2 regions of the Pseudoalteromonas sp. BZK2 genome follow, and region 2 is predicted to be linked to the other one. Evidence: predicted binding sites of a transcription regulator. Region 2 holds the regulator's gene; the other holds the start of a gene.
What was found. Region 2 encodes MetJ, which represses methionine synthesis genes. Its sites were predicted from a motif close to TAGACGTCTAGACGTCTA; they were not measured.
Positions count from the first base shown of each region.

Region 1: the regulator MetJ is predicted to act here: its motif matches at 3,479-3,496, upstream of metA (homoserine O-succinyltransferase).

Region 1 covers NZ_JACSOG010000062.1:3,627-11,928, forward strand. The annotation lists gene cyoE (heme o synthase) at 1-116, shown strand, start outside; gene BIZ38_RS21150 (histone deacetylase) at 199-1,107, opposite strand; gene BIZ38_RS21155 (PilZ domain-containing protein) at 1,161-1,526, opposite strand; gene ettA (energy-dependent translational throttle protein EttA) at 1,638-3,314, opposite strand; gene metA (homoserine O-succinyltransferase) at 3,561-4,508, shown strand; gene BIZ38_RS21170 (homocysteine S-methyltransferase family protein) at 4,498-5,565, shown strand; gene metH (methionine synthase) at 5,575-8,205, shown strand.
Region 2 covers NZ_JACSOG010000006.1:102,225-110,526, forward strand. The annotation lists gene BIZ38_RS05335 (penicillin-binding protein 1A) at 1-394, shown strand, start outside; gene metL (bifunctional aspartate kinase/homoserine dehydrogenase II) at 474-2,819, opposite strand; gene metB (cystathionine gamma-synthase) at 2,824-4,083, opposite strand; gene metJ (met regulon transcriptional regulator MetJ) at 4,308-4,628, shown strand; gene BIZ38_RS05355 (malic enzyme-like NAD(P)-binding protein) at 4,729-5,970, opposite strand; gene rpmE (50S ribosomal protein L31) at 6,506-6,721, opposite strand; gene priA (primosomal protein N') at 6,955-8,302, shown strand, end outside.

The sequences.
Region 1 (8,302 bases), on a different contig from region 2:
TAAGCGGCTGGGCGCGCCAAGTATTTGCTTTTTCAATTGTAAACATCACGGTTTTGAGCATAGCGATGGCTTTAGATTACCATTCGGTAGCTCCACAGCTACTTGTTTTAACTTAGAAAAAAGTTGCTAACATATCCCAATGTTACAGTAGCAAAGGCCCGGTTTTTTCTCCACCGGGCCTTTTTTCTTTGTTATTTTTTAAAATCGAGCAGCTTGCTCTACCACAATGCCATGGCGAACCGCTAAACGGCGATGGTCTTTATCATAACCACCACCAATAACTGTTGCGACAGGTACATTGTGCTCAAGGCAACGCTTGAGGACTAAATGGTCGCGTTGCGCTATCCCTTGCCAGCTTATATCAAGTTTCCCTAAACCATCTTGCTGCCATACATCTACACCTGCATCATAAAGCACTAAATCTGGGTTTAGGGTGTTTAATAAATAACTCAGCGTATCGTCAACAACGCCTAGGTATTCACTATCAGCGACATTCGGCGCTAAACCTATGTCTAAATCGCTGGCCGACTTTCGAAACGGAAAATTCTTTTCACAGTGAATAGAGCAGGTATAAGCATAGGGCTGATGCGCCAGCATTGCTGCGGTACCATCACCTTGATGAACATCTAAATCAAAAATAAGTATATTGGTTACTTCACCACTTTTTATCAGAGTTTCGCTGGTAAAAGCGAGGTCGTTTACCATGCAATAGCCTGAGCCAAAATCAGTATGGGCATGGTGAGTGCCACCCGCTAAGTGGCAAGCAATGCCATGTTTAAGTGCTAAACGTGCTGTTTGTAAGGTGCCTAGAGGCGCAGTAAAGGTACGTGCCATCAGCTCTTTTGACCAAGGTAAGCCAATACGGCGCATCGCTTTTTCATCTAAGCGGTTGTGCCAAAGGTCGTGGATATAGTTTTCGCAGTGCACTAATTCAAGGGGCTCAGGGCTGCCAAGCATCGGTTGAGTTAGGTTGTCATTTATTAATCCAAGGTTTTGTACATGCTCATATAAATAAGCAAACTTACTCATCACAAAGCGATGGTTAGGATCGAAACTAAACGAGTAATTTGGATGATACACCAAGGGTAAGTGGGGATTTAACTGCATAGCTCATTGAATAGCTGAATTTGCTACAGCATAACGAATCTACCGACAAAAGTTTACTCTGGTGCGTGAATTAAATGAGCTAATTCGCGATGTAATAATGCTTCATCACCCAGATTGAGCTCAATCAATCGTTTTAAGTGAGTTATACTATCAATATCGATATGTTCGCAGCGAAGGCCTGCATGCTGATGCTCAACATGGCACAGCTCCACTTGCATTTTAATCTCGATAGTTGACTCTGGCAGGGTAAAGATTAAGTCAGCTTTACTATGAATAGGCACTAAAAATGAATCACTTTTAGTAATGAGCGCACCTTGCAAAGATAAATCAAGTAACTGACAGTGATAGTCGTTATCTTCGATACGAAGGACCGCAGGGCAAGAAAATAATACCCGCGAAAACTCTCTGCGTTCATTCATAGCTGTATCTCCAACTTTAGTGATCTAATAAGTATAGATCATAATGGAGTGAGTGATAGTAAAGCTTACTGCAACAAAAAAGCCCCTAAGTAGGGGCTTTTTGAGTATCAGCTAATTAGCCAATTTTTTGTATTTGATACGCTTAGGTTGTGCTGCTTCGGCGCCTAAGGTTTTCTTCAACCACTCTTCGTATTCTGTGTAGTTACCATCGAAGAAGTTAATTTGGCCTTCGTCACGGTAATCAAGAATATGTGTAGCAATACGGTCAAGGAACCAACGGTCATGCGAGATACACATTACACAGCCAGGGAACTCTAAAATAGCGTTCTCAAGTGCACGTAGTGTTTCAACGTCTAGGTCATTGGTTGGCTCATCCAGTAGTAATACGTTACCACCTGCTTTTAATAGCTTAGCTAGGTGTAAACGGTTGCGCTCACCACCTGATAGGTCTTTAACGAATTTTTGTTGGTCGTTACCTTTGAAGTTAAAGCGGCCAACATAGGCACGGCTTGGGAATTCAAAGTTACCAATTTTTAATACGTCTTGGCCGTTAGAGATTTCTTGGAAAACCGTGTTGCTTTCGTCCATGTCGCCACGGAACTGATCAACCGTTGCAAGCTCAACAGTGTCACCAACAATGATCTCACCGCTATCTGGCGTTTCTTCACCACTTAGCATTTTGAATAGCGTCGATTTACCCGCACCATTGGCACCGATAATACCTACGATAGCGCCTTTCGGCATTGCAAAGTTCAAGTCATCGATTAATACACGGTCGCCAAAGCTCTTCTTCAGGCCTTTCACTTCGATAACTTGGTCACCTAAGCGTGGACCCGGTGGAATGAATAGTTCATTCGTTTCGTTACGCTTTTGGTAATCGTTTTGCTGAAGCTCAGAAAACTGTGCCATACGTGCTTTAGACTTAGCTTGACGGCCTTTCGGATTTGAACGAACCCATTCAAGTTCTTGTGCGATTGATTTTTGACGTGCTTTTTCAGATTTCTGTTCTTGTTGTAAACGTAAATCTTTCTGCTCAAGCCACGATGAGTAGTTACCTTCCCAAGGAATACCTTCACCACGGTCAAGCTCTAAAATCCAACCTGCTACGTTATCTAAGAAGTAACGGTCGTGGGTTACAGCAACCACGGTACCTTCGTAGTCGTGTAAGAAGCGCTCTAACCAAGCAACTGACTCAGCGTCTAAGTGGTTGGTAGGTTCGTCAAGAATAAGCATATCTGGTTTTTCAAGTAGTAAACGACAGATCGCAACACGGCGACGCTCACCACCCGAAAGGTGTTCAATTTTTGCATCCCAAGGTGGAAGGCGTAATGCATCAGCTGCACGCTCTAACACGTTGTCGATATTGTGACCGTCGTGCGCTTGGATGATAGCTTCTAATTCGCCTTGCTCTTTCGCAAGTGCATCGAAGTCAGCACCGTCCATTGCATACTCGTTGTATACTTCATCAAGGCGGTTTAGTGCATTTTTAACTTCGCTTACTGCTTCTTCTACTGTTTCGCGAACTGTTTTGCTTTCGTCTAGTACAGGTTCTTGCGGTAAGTAACCGATTTTAGTGCCTGGTTGAGGGCGAGCTTCACCTTCAAAGTCTTGGTCAACACCAGCCATAATGCGAAGTAACGTTGATTTACCTGCACCGTTTAGACCTAGCACACCAATTTTTGCGCCTGGGAAAAAGTGTAAAGAAATATCTTTTAAGATAGTGCGCTTAGGTGGCACAACCTTAGAAACTCGACTCATCGAGAATATAAACTTATCTGGTAACACCATGAAAGGAGCCTTCAATTTATAAGAAAAATTAACAGTAAGTATTGTATACCCAAACTACCTCAAAATACAGAATTCAGCGTTTATGATAGGCTTAATATCAAGGTGTTATTTACTCAAAGAGTCATACATTTTAATTAATGACCACTCAGAAACACCATTTCATTTAGACATCTAAACATCTAGAGGTTGAAATTTCTAACTATCCGTTCATAATTAGCAGTCAGATAAGTATGCTCGGAGCCAGCTATGCCCATTACAGTAAAAGATGAATTGCCTGCCATTGCAAAGTTACGTCAAGAAAACGTGTTTGTAATGCCAAAAAGTCGTGCTAAAACGCAAGAAATTCGCCCAATGCGTTTGGCCATCTTAAACTTAATGCCAAACAAAGTTGAAACCGAAGTGCAGTTTATTCGCTTGTTAGCAAACTCACCGCTGCAAGTTAATGTTGAGCTGTTGCGCTTAGATACCCATCGCACCAGTAGTAACTCTGAGCAGCACATGGATACGTTTTATCGTTATTTTTCAGAGGTGAAAGATAATAACTACGATGCGATGATCATAACGGGCGCGCCGCTTGCTCATTTAGAGTATGACGAAGTTGCTTACTGGGACGAACTAAAAGTTATTTTAGATTGGGCAGAGCAGCATGTGACGTCTACGCTGTTTTCGTGTTGGGCGGCCCATGCTGGGCTTTATCACCACTATGGTCTCAAACGTGATCTGAAACCAAACAAACTCAGTGGCGTATTTACCCATAAAAGCTATTTTGACCATGCAGCGCTAACGCGTGGCTTTGATGATACCTTTTTAGTGCCACATTCTCGTTATGGTCATATTGATATCGATAAGATCAATGCCTGCGAGGAGCTGGTGGTGTTAGCCGGATCAGAGCGAGTAGGTGCCTACTTAATTAAAAATAAATCAGGCAGCCAAGTGTATATTACTGGCCATCCAGAGTACGATGCTCATACTTTAAAAGGGGAGTATTTACGCGACCAAGAAAAATCAGCGGATGCGCCTAAGCCAGAAAACTACTTCCCTGACGATAACCCAGACAACGAACCGTCGAAAACGTGGCAAAGCCATGCCTTTTTATTGTTTTCGAATTGGTTAAACTATTATGTGTACCAAACTACACCGTATGATATTAACTTAGTTAGCCAAGATGTAAGGACTAACAACTATGCCGAGTAATGCAGTGAATAAACGCGAACAATTAACCGAGGCGCTAAAACAGCGAATTTTAATCCTCGATGGCGCGATGGGCACCATGATCCAAGAATATAAATTAGAAGAACAGGATTATCGCGGTGAGCGCTTTAAAGACTGGCATGTACTTATTAAAGGCAATAACGATTTATTAAGCCTGACTCAGCCAAAAATCATTGCTGATATTCACCGTGCTTACTTAGAAGCCGGTGCCGATATTATCGAAACGAATACCTTTAATGCCACGACTATTTCGATGGAAGATTACGACATGGCGAGCCTTAGCCGCGAAATCAACTTCGAGTCAGCGAAACTTGCACGCAGCGTGTGTGATGAACTTGAAGCAAAGGATCCTAGCAAACCGCGTTATGTAGCCGGTGTACTTGGGCCAACGTCAAAAACCTGTTCGATTTCACCAGATGTAAATGACCCAGGTTATCGTAATATCAACTTTGATAAGCTGGTGGCTGCGTATGTTGAGTCAACACTGGCATTAATGGAAGGTGGTGCTGATCTTATTTTAATAGAAACCATCTTTGATACCCTTAATGCAAAAGCGGCTTCGTTTGCTGTAGAAGAAGCATTCGAGCAAGCTGGTCGTAGTTTACCTGTGATGATCTCAGGCACCATTACTGATGCTTCTGGTCGTACTTTATCAGGGCAAACCACAGAAGCATTTTATAACTCAATTCGCCATATTAAACCGCTATCAATCGGCCTTAACTGCGCCCTTGGCCCTGACTTACTGCGCCAATATGTTGAAGAGTTATCGCGCGTTTGTGAAACCTTTACCTCGGTGCACCCAAATGCAGGTTTGCCAAACGAGTTTGGCGAATATGATTTAGAAGCTCCTGAAATGGCAAAAGAAATTATTGATTGGGGCAAGTCTGGCTTTATCAATATTGTAGGTGGTTGTTGCGGCACCACACCGGCTCATATTAAGGCGTTTGCGAAAGGCCTTGAGGGTGTTAAACCTCGCCAATTACCTGAGCTTGAAGTGCGTATGCGCTTATCGGGCCTTGAAGCGTGTAACTTAAACTAGGAAACCGACATGACTGACCAAATTGCTGTATTTACTAACGTCGGTGAGCGTACCAATGTAACAGGCTCGGCTAAGTTTAAGCGCTTGATCATGGAAGAAGATTACGAGACCGCTCTCGATGTTGCCCGTGAACAAGTAGAAAATGGCGCGCAAGTAATTGATATCAACATGGATGAAGCCATGTTGGACTCGAAAGCGGCGATGGTAAAGTTTTTAAACTTAATTGCCTCAGAGCCTGATATCTCAAAAGTACCTATCATGGTCGACTCATCTAAATGGGACGTGATCGAAGCAGGCTTAAAGTGTATTCAAGGTAAGGCCATTGTTAACTCAATTTCACTTAAAGAAGGTGAAGAGCCGTTCATCCGCCAAGCTAAGTTAATTAAACGCTTTGGTGCTGCTGCGGTTGTAATGGCGTTTGATGAAACTGGGCAAGCAGAAACCGCTGATCGTAAGTTCGAGATTTGTCAGCGTAGCTACAAAATACTCGTTGATGATATTGGCTTTCCGCCAGAAGACATTATTTTTGACCCGAACATTTTTGCCGTCGCAACGGGCATTGAAGAGCACGATAACTACGCTGTTGAGTTTATTGAAGGTACGCGCCGAATTAAGCAAGGCTTACCGCACTGTAAAGTGTCGGGTGGTGTATCGAATGTGTCGTTCTCGTTCCGTGGTAACAACCCAGTACGTGAGGCTATTCACTCTGTGTTTTTATACCATGCGATTAAAGCGGGTATGGACATGGGCATTGTAAATGCGGGCCAATTAGCGGTTTACGACGATATTCCCGAAGAGCTGCGTAAAGCTGTAGAAGATGTGATCCTCAATACCGACCCAGGTGCCGGTGAACGACTTGTTGAACTTGCACCAAAATACTCTGGTATGGCGCAAGCAGAGAAAGTAGAAGATTTAGAGTGGCGTACTTGGCCTGTCGAAAAGCGCCTTGAACATGCATTAGTTAAAGGTATTACCGAGTACATCGACGAAGATACCGAAGAGTGCCGCAAGGGCAAAGCTAAGCCTATCGAAGTGATCGAAGGCCCACTTATGGACGGCATGAACGTTGTAGGCGACTTATTCGGCGCGGGTAAAATGTTCTTACCACAGGTTGTTAAGTCAGCTCGTGTGATGAAGCGCGCCGTTGCCTATCTTGACCCTTTCATTGAAGCTGAAAAAGAAGAGGGCGCAACCAATGGTAAAGTGGTTATGGCAACCGTTAAGGGCGACGTACATGACATTGGAAAGAATATTGTAGGCGTGGTACTGCAATGTAATAACTACGAGGTTATCGACCTTGGTGTGATGGTGCCGGCAGAGAAAATCTTGCAAACCGCCATTGACGAAAAAGCCGACATTATTGGTTTATCAGGGCTTATTACCCCATCACTTGATGAAATGGTGCATGTTGCGAAAGAAATGACCCGTCGTGGTTTTGAATTACCGTTACTGATTGGTGGTGCAACAACCTCTAAAGCGCATACTGCGGTTAAAATTGAGCCTCAGTATGATAAAGGTGTGGTTTATGTCAATAACGCCAGCCGCGCTGTTGGGGTGGTTTCTAACTTATTGTCAAAAGAGTTAAAGCCGGCATTTTTAGAGAAAACCAAGGCTGAGTATGAAAAAGTACGTGAACAACAAGCACGTAAAAAGCCGCGCTCAAAACCCGTTACTTTACAGCGTGCTCGCGACAACGCTGTAAAACTCGATTGGGACAACTACACGCCACCTGTGCCGAAAAAGCTGGGTGTGACTGAGTTTAAAGATGTTTCGATTGCGACGTTAAGGCAGTACATCGACTGGACACCTTATTTTATGACGTGGTCAATCGCTGGTAAGTATCCACGTATTCTTGAAGATGAAATTGTAGGTGAGCAGGCTAAAAGCTTATTCGCTGATGCTAATGCAATGCTTGATGAGCTTGAGCAATCAGGTGCGCTGCAACCTTTAGGTGTCATTGGTTTATTCCCTGCAAACCGAGTAGGGGATGACATTGAGATTTACACCGATGAGTCGCGTACAACGCTTTTAACTACATCGTGTCATTTACGCCAACAAACTGAAAAAACCGAATTTGCTAACTACTGTTTAGCTGATTATATTGCGCCTAAAGGTACCCCTGATTACTTTGGTGCGTTTGCGGTTACTGGTGGTCTTGAAGAAGACGACCTTGCCGATGCCTTCGATGCTAAGCAAGATGATTATAATAAGATCATGGTTAAAGCCGTAGCAGATCGCTTGGCTGAGGCATTTGCTGAGTACCTGCATGAGCAAGTACGTAAAGAGTATTGGGGCTATTCGGTCGATGAAAACCTATCGAACGATGAACTTATTCGTGAAAACTACCAAGGTATTCGCCCAGCGCCAGGTTACCCTGCTTGTCCTGAACATACAGAGAAGAAGAAAATCTGGCAGTTACTTGATACAGAACAGCGTATCGGCATGAAGCTAACAAGTTCATATGCAATGTGGCCGGGTGCGGCGGTATCTGGTTGGTATTTTTCTCACCCTGAAGCTAAGTACTACGCAGTGGCGCAAATTCAAAAAGATCAGGTTGAAGATTACGCTAAGCGTACCAACATGACTCTTGCAGAAGCTGAGCGTTGGTTGTCGCCTAATTTGGGCTATGAACCAGAATAATAACCTTTAGTTATTAGCTTTTGTTTAAATTAAAAACGAGCCCCAAATGGCTCGTTTTTTATGCCTATTTTTAATCATACTTTTTTCTTTTTAATTG
Region 2 (8,302 bases):
AGATACTTGGTTTAGCGGCTTTAATCGCAATGTAATGACTTCGGTCTGGGTTGGTTTTGATAACCCTGGAAAAGCGCTAGGCCGCTCGACTTACAATAGTAACCTCGATAAATCGCAAATATCAGGTGCAGAATCCGGCGCTAAAACCGCGCAACCTGCATGGGTCGACTTTATGCGTGCAGCCCTTGATGGTATGCCAGAAGCACCTATTGAGCTTCCTGAAGGTTTAGTATCGGTTCGAATCGACTTAGCAACAGGTCTATTGAGTCACAAAAATGATTACACCAGTCGTTTTGAATACTTCATTAAAGGCACTGCACCAACTAAGTACGTACTCGATCAACCAACAGACGTATTTGAAGAAAAGCTCAGCACAGAGGAAGAGTTGTTCTAAATAACTAAGTTGCTATAAGACATAAAAAAGCGCCCTTGGGGCGCTTTTTGCTTAGCTATTTAAACTAAGATCAGCAAAATTACTTTAGGTTATTTACCAGCCAATATAGGTCTGAGTGCACCCCAGCGGCAGTGACTTCTTTACCCGCTCCTGGGCCTTGGATCACCAATGCATTATCTGTATACCACTGTGAATTGATCACAAAGATGTTATCGCCCGGTTTAAGGCTTGCTAGTACATCATCTTTGCCAACATTGACTAAACCAACTTGAGCCTGAACCTTACCATCTACGAGTGTTATAGCACCGGTGTAGCGCACCACTTTATCTTCCGCCGCAGCTTGGGCTGCTTTTTCTGTCATGAATTCATCAAGTAGCTGTTTGTTTGCAAGGAAATCTTGCCAGCTTCCTGATGCAAGCTGTTCAGGCATCAGAGGTGTTAAAGCAATATCATCAAGCTCTAAATCAAGGCCTAAGTCACGCGCTAAAATTAGCAGTTTGCGCTGCATATCACGGCCAGATAAATCTTCACGAGGATCTGGCTCTGTATAGCCCATTTGCTGAGCTTGAAACACTAAATCTGAAAACGGCACACTGCCATCATAACTGCTACATAACCAAGATAAAGTACCCGAGAATACCCCTTCAATGCGGTTAATGCTGTCTCCGCTATTTTGCAAATCAGCTAAAGCAAAGTTAATCGGTAAACCTGCACCCACACTGGTGTTATAACGCCATAACAGATTTCGCTCAGCCAAATTAGTGCGTAGGTTTTGATACCAGCTATTTTCTGCAGTGCCCGCATATTTGTTTGCACTGATCAAATGACAGTTAAGTTCAACAAAGTCAGGGTATAACTGACTGAACGCCTCACTGGCAGTGATATCAATCACCACTTTGTGCTCATAATCTAGTTCATTGATACGTGCTAATAATTCAGCTTTGTCGTAGCTTTGCGCTTCATTATGCCACTGCTCTTGCCATGTTTCGGTATTTAAACCACTGGCACTAAAAAGCATTTGTTTAGAGCGTAAAAGAGCAACTACTTTTACTTTGTACTGAGCAGATAAACGCGCAAACTGAGCTTGTAGTTGCGATAAGAACACTTCGCCTACATTACCAAGTCCAGCAACGATAATGGCCAACTCTTGACCTTTGTTTACCAGCTTGTCATGTAGAAGAGTTAAAACATCACTATCAATTGCCTGATCGTTTAAGATCAACACATAGTTATCGTCTTGTTGTACAAAACGAGGATGAATACTTTGCTCTTTTAAAAGCGCTGTGGCTTGCTCTGTTAGCGCAGATACATCAGCTGTTGGGGCAACTACTGCACAACCACTTAAATTTGACTCGACAATATTTGCACGGCCCGCTAAGTGGCTGACAACTTGGTGAGTGCTTTGACCTGGCACTAATAAGTAAGTATCGCCCTCTTTAGTAAAGTGATGCAGGCTGTGTTGAATTAACTGACTAAGCTCACCGACTTCACCACTGCTTAGTTTATCAACCCGTAATAAATCGATGTTATCTAAGGTCGTAATAAAACGTTTTGCTTTACTATAACCTTCTTTTACTACCTCGGTTGGCGTTGCATCACAATCAAAGCTACTTCTTACCATTAATTTAATTTCTGAGTCTTTTAACGGCGACAAGGTTTTTGCATGCAATACTGGGTTACCTAAACGCGCTAATAAGTTAGCTTGCTCGCGGCATACTTTGGCGTACTTAACCGCATTTTTAACTTTACGAGGGTCAGTACTAAATACCCCTTGTGTATCTGTCCAGATAGACACTTGCTTGGCAAAAGTATAACTCGCTAACAAAGTGGCACTGTAATCACTGCCATTACGGCCTAATGTCACCGTATTACCTTGGCAATCTGCAGCTATAAAACCCGTTACTACGTTGATATGTGTTCTGCTAATCGCATCACTGCATTGCTGTTGGTTTTTTTGATGTAAAAGCTGGCCACCATTTAGAGTAAATAGCTGTCTTGCATCAACATCTTGCGAATCGACACCTAACTGATTTAGATAAGCAGCCAATAACCGCGCCGACCACACTTCACCATGAGCAAGTAAAGGGGCTTCAAGTAACTGCTGCTGACTAATTAATTCATTTAGTACAGCAAGTTCATCTTTTAACTGTGCCAACGCCTGTTGTTTATTCTGCCCTATAAGTAGCTGCTCAATAAGCGCACGTTGATTGTTATCAATAAGCAATAGAATATCGCTAACAGCTTGGCTATCTTGCTGCTGGTAACTTTGCCAAAGCTTTACCAGGGTATCGGTTGTTTTACCCGATGCCGACACAACGACGCAATCGCCCTGCTCAGTATTAGCAAGAACGATGTTCGCTACCGCATGATAACGATCTGCCGAGCTTAAGCTTGAGCCACCAAATTTATGAACAATATTTACCATTTTTCTACCACAATGCCGTATGTGCTGGCGTTAACTTAAATGACGCGTTTTGTTGTGTATCTTGCTGTGCTTGCTTAGCTTCAGCTTTTGTAACTTGCAGTCCTTGACCTGGCTTAACTAAATTGAAAACACGGTCTAAATCAGCAATGAGATCTTTTACGTCTTCAATGCCTACAGAAATACGGATCAAGGTATCGCCCACACCAGCTTCAAGACGTGCTTTAGGCTCCATGCCTGCGTGGGTCATTGTTGCAGGGTGACAAATCAAACTTTCTACCCCACCTAACGACTCAGCAAGGCTAAAGTCTTTAAGGCTTGTTAAAAACGCAGCAGCATCGTTGATGTCGCCTTTAATATCAAAGCTCACCATGCCACCAAAACCGCGTTGCTGTGCTTTAGCAAGCTCATGTTGTGGGTGAGAAGCAAGGCCAGGGTAATAAACTTGGCTCACATAAGGAGAGCTTTCTAAATACTCAGCAATGGCAAAGGCATTTTCTTGGTGCTGCTTTAGGCGTACATTTAAAGTACGTAAACCACGAAGCGTTAAGTAGCTGTCAAATGGTGCACCAGTAATACCGATATTATTCGCCCACCAAGCAAGCTCGTCGCCTAGCTCTTGCGTTGCAGCAATCACTGCACCGCCCACTACATCAGAGTGACCATTGATGTATTTAGTAGTTGAGTGCACAACAATATCAACACCAAACTCAATTGGGTTTTGTAATGCGGGTGATAAGAAGGTGTTATCAGCCGCAACCAAAGCACCACACTGCTTAGCAATACTAGTGATTGCTTTAATATCTGTTAAACGCAAGATTGGGTTACTTGGCGTTTCAATCCAAATCAACTTAGGTTTAATCGCTAAAATTTCTTGGAGGTTTTCAGATTTAGTTAAATCCAAAACTTTTAGTTTTAACAGGCCACGCTTTTCAAGCGAGGTGAATAAACGATAACTACCGCCATAACAGTCATGTGGGATCACTAACGTGTCGTCACTGTTTAACAGCTGAGTTGCTAAATGCACAGCAGACATACCTGTTGCAGTGATAATACCTTTAGCACCACCTTCAAGCTCAGCTAAGGTTTCAGCTAAGATATCGCGATTTGGATTACCGCTGCGACCATAGTCATACTGGCGCTTAGTATCAAAATCAGCAAACGAATAGGTGGTTGATAAGTATAAAGGAGGCACAACCGCACCATGATGTTTATCGGCTTCAATGCCGTGACGAACAGCAATCGTCGCTTTATTTTTTTCGCTCATTTCATCACCTATTCTTTAATTGGATGTTTAGACGTCTAAAAGGTTAGATGATCAAATATGAGAAGTCAAAGCATTTATCGCTTACACATAGAAGTTTATACATTTACACCACTAGATGGCTAAATAACTAGTATTTGACTATCTTTTTTAAAGAGATAGAATTTCCGCATCTTGCGCTGTGAATAAGGCGTAAATCACTGACAACCGAGGCAACGAAACAACTTATGGCTAAATGGAACGGTGAATACATTCACCCATATGCAGAACACGGTAAAAAATCAGAACAAGTAAAAAAGATTACCGTATCAATCCCACTTAACGTATTAAAAGTATTAACTGACGAGCGTACACGCCGCCAGATCAATAACCTGCGTCATGCGACGAACAGTGAGTTATTGTGTGAAGCTTTCTTACATGCTTTTACAGGTCAACCATTACCAAATGATGACGACCTACGTAAAGACAACCCTGAAAAGGTACCTGAAGAAGTTAAAAGAATTATGCAAGAAATGGGATTAGATATCCCAGTGCTTGATTCAGAATAAGTATTTCGGCCATCGGATCACCGCCGATAATCGCAGATATAAAAAAACTCAGCCTAGGCTGAGTTTTTTTATTGAGCGTTATACCTAAGGCTAATTTAGTTTAACGCATGTAATCTTCTGGCATATCGATTTGCGCCACACCCGACTCTACTGCCGCTTCAGCAACAGCACGTGCAATACGTGGTAATAAACGCGGATCCATGGGCTTAGGAATGATGTACTCGGCACCAAACTCAAGTGACTCAACGCCAGCCGCTTTTAATACTTCACTTGGTACAGGCTCTTTCGCGATGCCACGAATAGCATGAACTGCAGCAATTTTCATTTCATCATTAATTGCCGTTGCACGAACATCTAACGCGCCACGGAAAATGAATGGGAAACAAAGCACGTTATTTACTTGGTTAGGGAAATCTGAACGACCCGTTGCCATAATTAAATCGTTACGCGCGCTGTGTGCAACTTCTGGAGCAATCTCAGGATCTGGGTTTGAGCATGCAAACACGACTGGCTTGTCTGCCATCAGCTTAAGATCATCTGCAGTTAACAGATTAGGACCTGATACACCAACGAATACGTCGGCATCAGCAATAACATCTTGTAATGTACGCTTATCGGTATTGTTAGCAAATAATTGCTTATACTCGTTTAAGTCATCACGACGTGTATGGATCACACCTTTACGGTCAAGCATATAAATGTGTTCACGCAGTGCACCACACTTAATTAAAAGCTCCATACAAGCAACAGCAGCAGCACCAGCACCTAAGCATACGATGATAGCATCTTCGATATCTTTGCCTTGCACTTCAAGGGCGTTAAGCATACCAGCAGCTGTAACAATAGCGGTACCATGTTGGTCATCGTGGAAAACGGGAATATCACAGCGCTCGATAAGCGCTTTTTCGATTTCAAAACATTCTGGTGCTTTAATATCTTCTAGGTTGATACCACCAAACGTATCAGCGATGTTAGCAACCGTATTAATGAAATCTTCTGTTGTGCGGTGTTTAACTTCAATATCAATTGAGTCAAGGCCAGCAAAACGTTTGAATAGTAAGGCTTTACCTTCCATTACAGGTTTTGATGCAAGCGGACCTAAGTTACCTAAACCTAAAATTGCGGTACCGTTTGAAATAACTGCAACCATGTTGCCTTTGCCTGTGTATTTATAGGCGTTTGCTGGATCAGCAGCAATTTCACGGACTGGTTCAGCCACACCTGGGCTATAAGCTAAAGCGAGATCGTTAACCGTTTCGGCTGGCTTGGTTAGTTCAACACTAATTTTACCTGGAACGGGGTGAGCGTGGTAATGTAATGCTTGTTCACGAAAATCTGACATAACGCGATAGTATCCTGCAAAAAGTTAAAAAGTGAGAGAGCTTGCATCAGTACGATACCTGTAATGTATAAAAATTCCAAGTATTATCAGGTCTATCCTGTTATATGCTATATCGCTTAATTTTAAAGGATTTCCCAACAATTTCTGTGCATAGTTGCGATTAATCAGACATAAAAATTCATCTATTTATGACCTTTTAAGCACGTGTTGTTGTATTTTATACGCACGTACACTGCAATTAGCCGAAATTAGCCCAAAACAGCCATTTCAACGAAGTTCACAGCATTTACTAACAAAGTTATTTAAATTTATTATTTTTAATAACTTTTATGAAAGTTTATACAAAAAAGAATATAGCCAAGGGGTGGCGCTTTGTCTGCAAAATTAGCGACATAATGGGCATAACAACCAGAAATAGTTATGCAAGATACATAAGTGAAGATGATAAGTAAGTGGCAGCTTTAATAATGAGTTTTGTAAATTTTAGGCATAAAAAAAGCACCTTAAGGTGCTTTTTTTAACTAAACAGCAGAGATTACTTCTTGCTGCTAAGTGCACCGAAGCGCTTGTTGAAACGATCAACACGGCCGCCAGTGTCTAAAATCTTTTGCTTACCAGTGTAAAACGGGTGACACTCAGAACATACGTCTAAGTGGATGTCTTTACAAAGAGTTGAGCTAGTTTCGAATTTGTTACCACATGAACAAGTTGCAGTGATAGCTTCGTACTTAGGGTGAATACCTTCTTTCATAGGGAACCTCTAGTTAAGGCCGTATCGCTCTCCAAACCCGAAGTCTGGCACCATACGCAGTTAATACAATTAATAGGCCGCGTATTTTATAGCTCAAGACGCCTTACGACAAGCTTTAAATACATCTTTCGCTAAAAAAATAACCAAGTGGTCTGTTGTTCAGTATTTGTTGGTAGGTTTTTAACTGCAATTTTAGTACATTATCTTTCTATCTTTGTTTCAGTTGAGTTGTTATGCACTTTGTAGAAGTTGCCATAAAAGTCCCTTTACAGCGTACCTTCGATTATAAAGTTGAACAGCTGCTGCATAGCCCTGAGTTAAAGCCAGGTATGCGGGTTCGCGTGCCATTTGGTAGTCAAAAAAAGGTTGCCGTGGTACTGGCTCTTAAAACATCAACCGATGTTCCCGCTGACAAAATCAAGCCGATTATTGATGTTATAGACGACACGCCAGTGTTATCTAAGCAACATTTAGCATTACTAAAATTCACAGCACGCTACTACTGTTACCCATTGGGCGAGACCATTCATACGGCACTTCCGGCTGCATTAAGGCAAGGCGAATGCCCAGATAAAACCAGTATTAATATGGTTGAGCTGACCGATAAAGGTGCAAAACTGCCGTCATTAAAAGCAAAAACTCAGTTAAGTTTATTAAAACAGCTAGCCGAGTCGGGCAAGTCATCGGTCACAGAATTAAAAGCGCTCGGATTTACAAAAAAAACCATCGACAGTCTGCTTGATAAAGAACTGATCACCCAGTTTATTGAGCATGATAACCAATGGCAGCAACGCGCGCCGACTGTCGGTAGCAAGCCGGTGCTTAATAAAGAGCAAGCTGTTGCCTGCACCAGCATTAACCAAGCTCGTGGCTTTACAAGCTTTTTGCTTGAAGGAGTTACCGGAAGTGGTAAAACCGAAGTGTATTTGCAATGCCTAGAAGAAGTACTGAAAAAAGGTCAGCAAGCCTTAGTATTAGTGCCTGAAATTGGCTTAACACCCCAAACTGTCAACCGCTTTCGTCGTCGCTTTCCCGATACCCCAATTATGCTATGGCACTCAGCATTGACAGATAACGAACGCTTACAAACTTGGCGTTTTTGTGAAAAAGGCAGCTGCGCCATAGTGATCGGCACACGTTCAAGTATTTTCTTACCTTTTTTATCACTTGGCATGATCATCGTTGATGAAGAGCACGACAGCTCGTTTAAGCAACAAGATACACTACGCTATCATGCTAGAGACCTAGCCGCTTATAGAGCATACCAACATAATATTCCGCTCGTTCTAGGCAGTGCCACACCAGCACTTGAGACCTTACATAAAGCAATTAATAACAAATATCAGCTGTTGAGCCTCACTGAACGGGCCCAAACCAGTACTGATAACCAGTTCCAATTAATGGACATGAAAGGTCAGCCTGAGCAAGCAGGGATTGCCCATGCCAGCCTTGCCTATATGCGCCAGCATTTAGAACGTGGTAAGCAAGTGATGGTGTTTTTAAACCGTCGTGGTTTTTCGCCTACCCTTATATGCCATGAGTGCGGTTGGCTAAGTGAGTGCTCACGTTGCAGCACCAGTG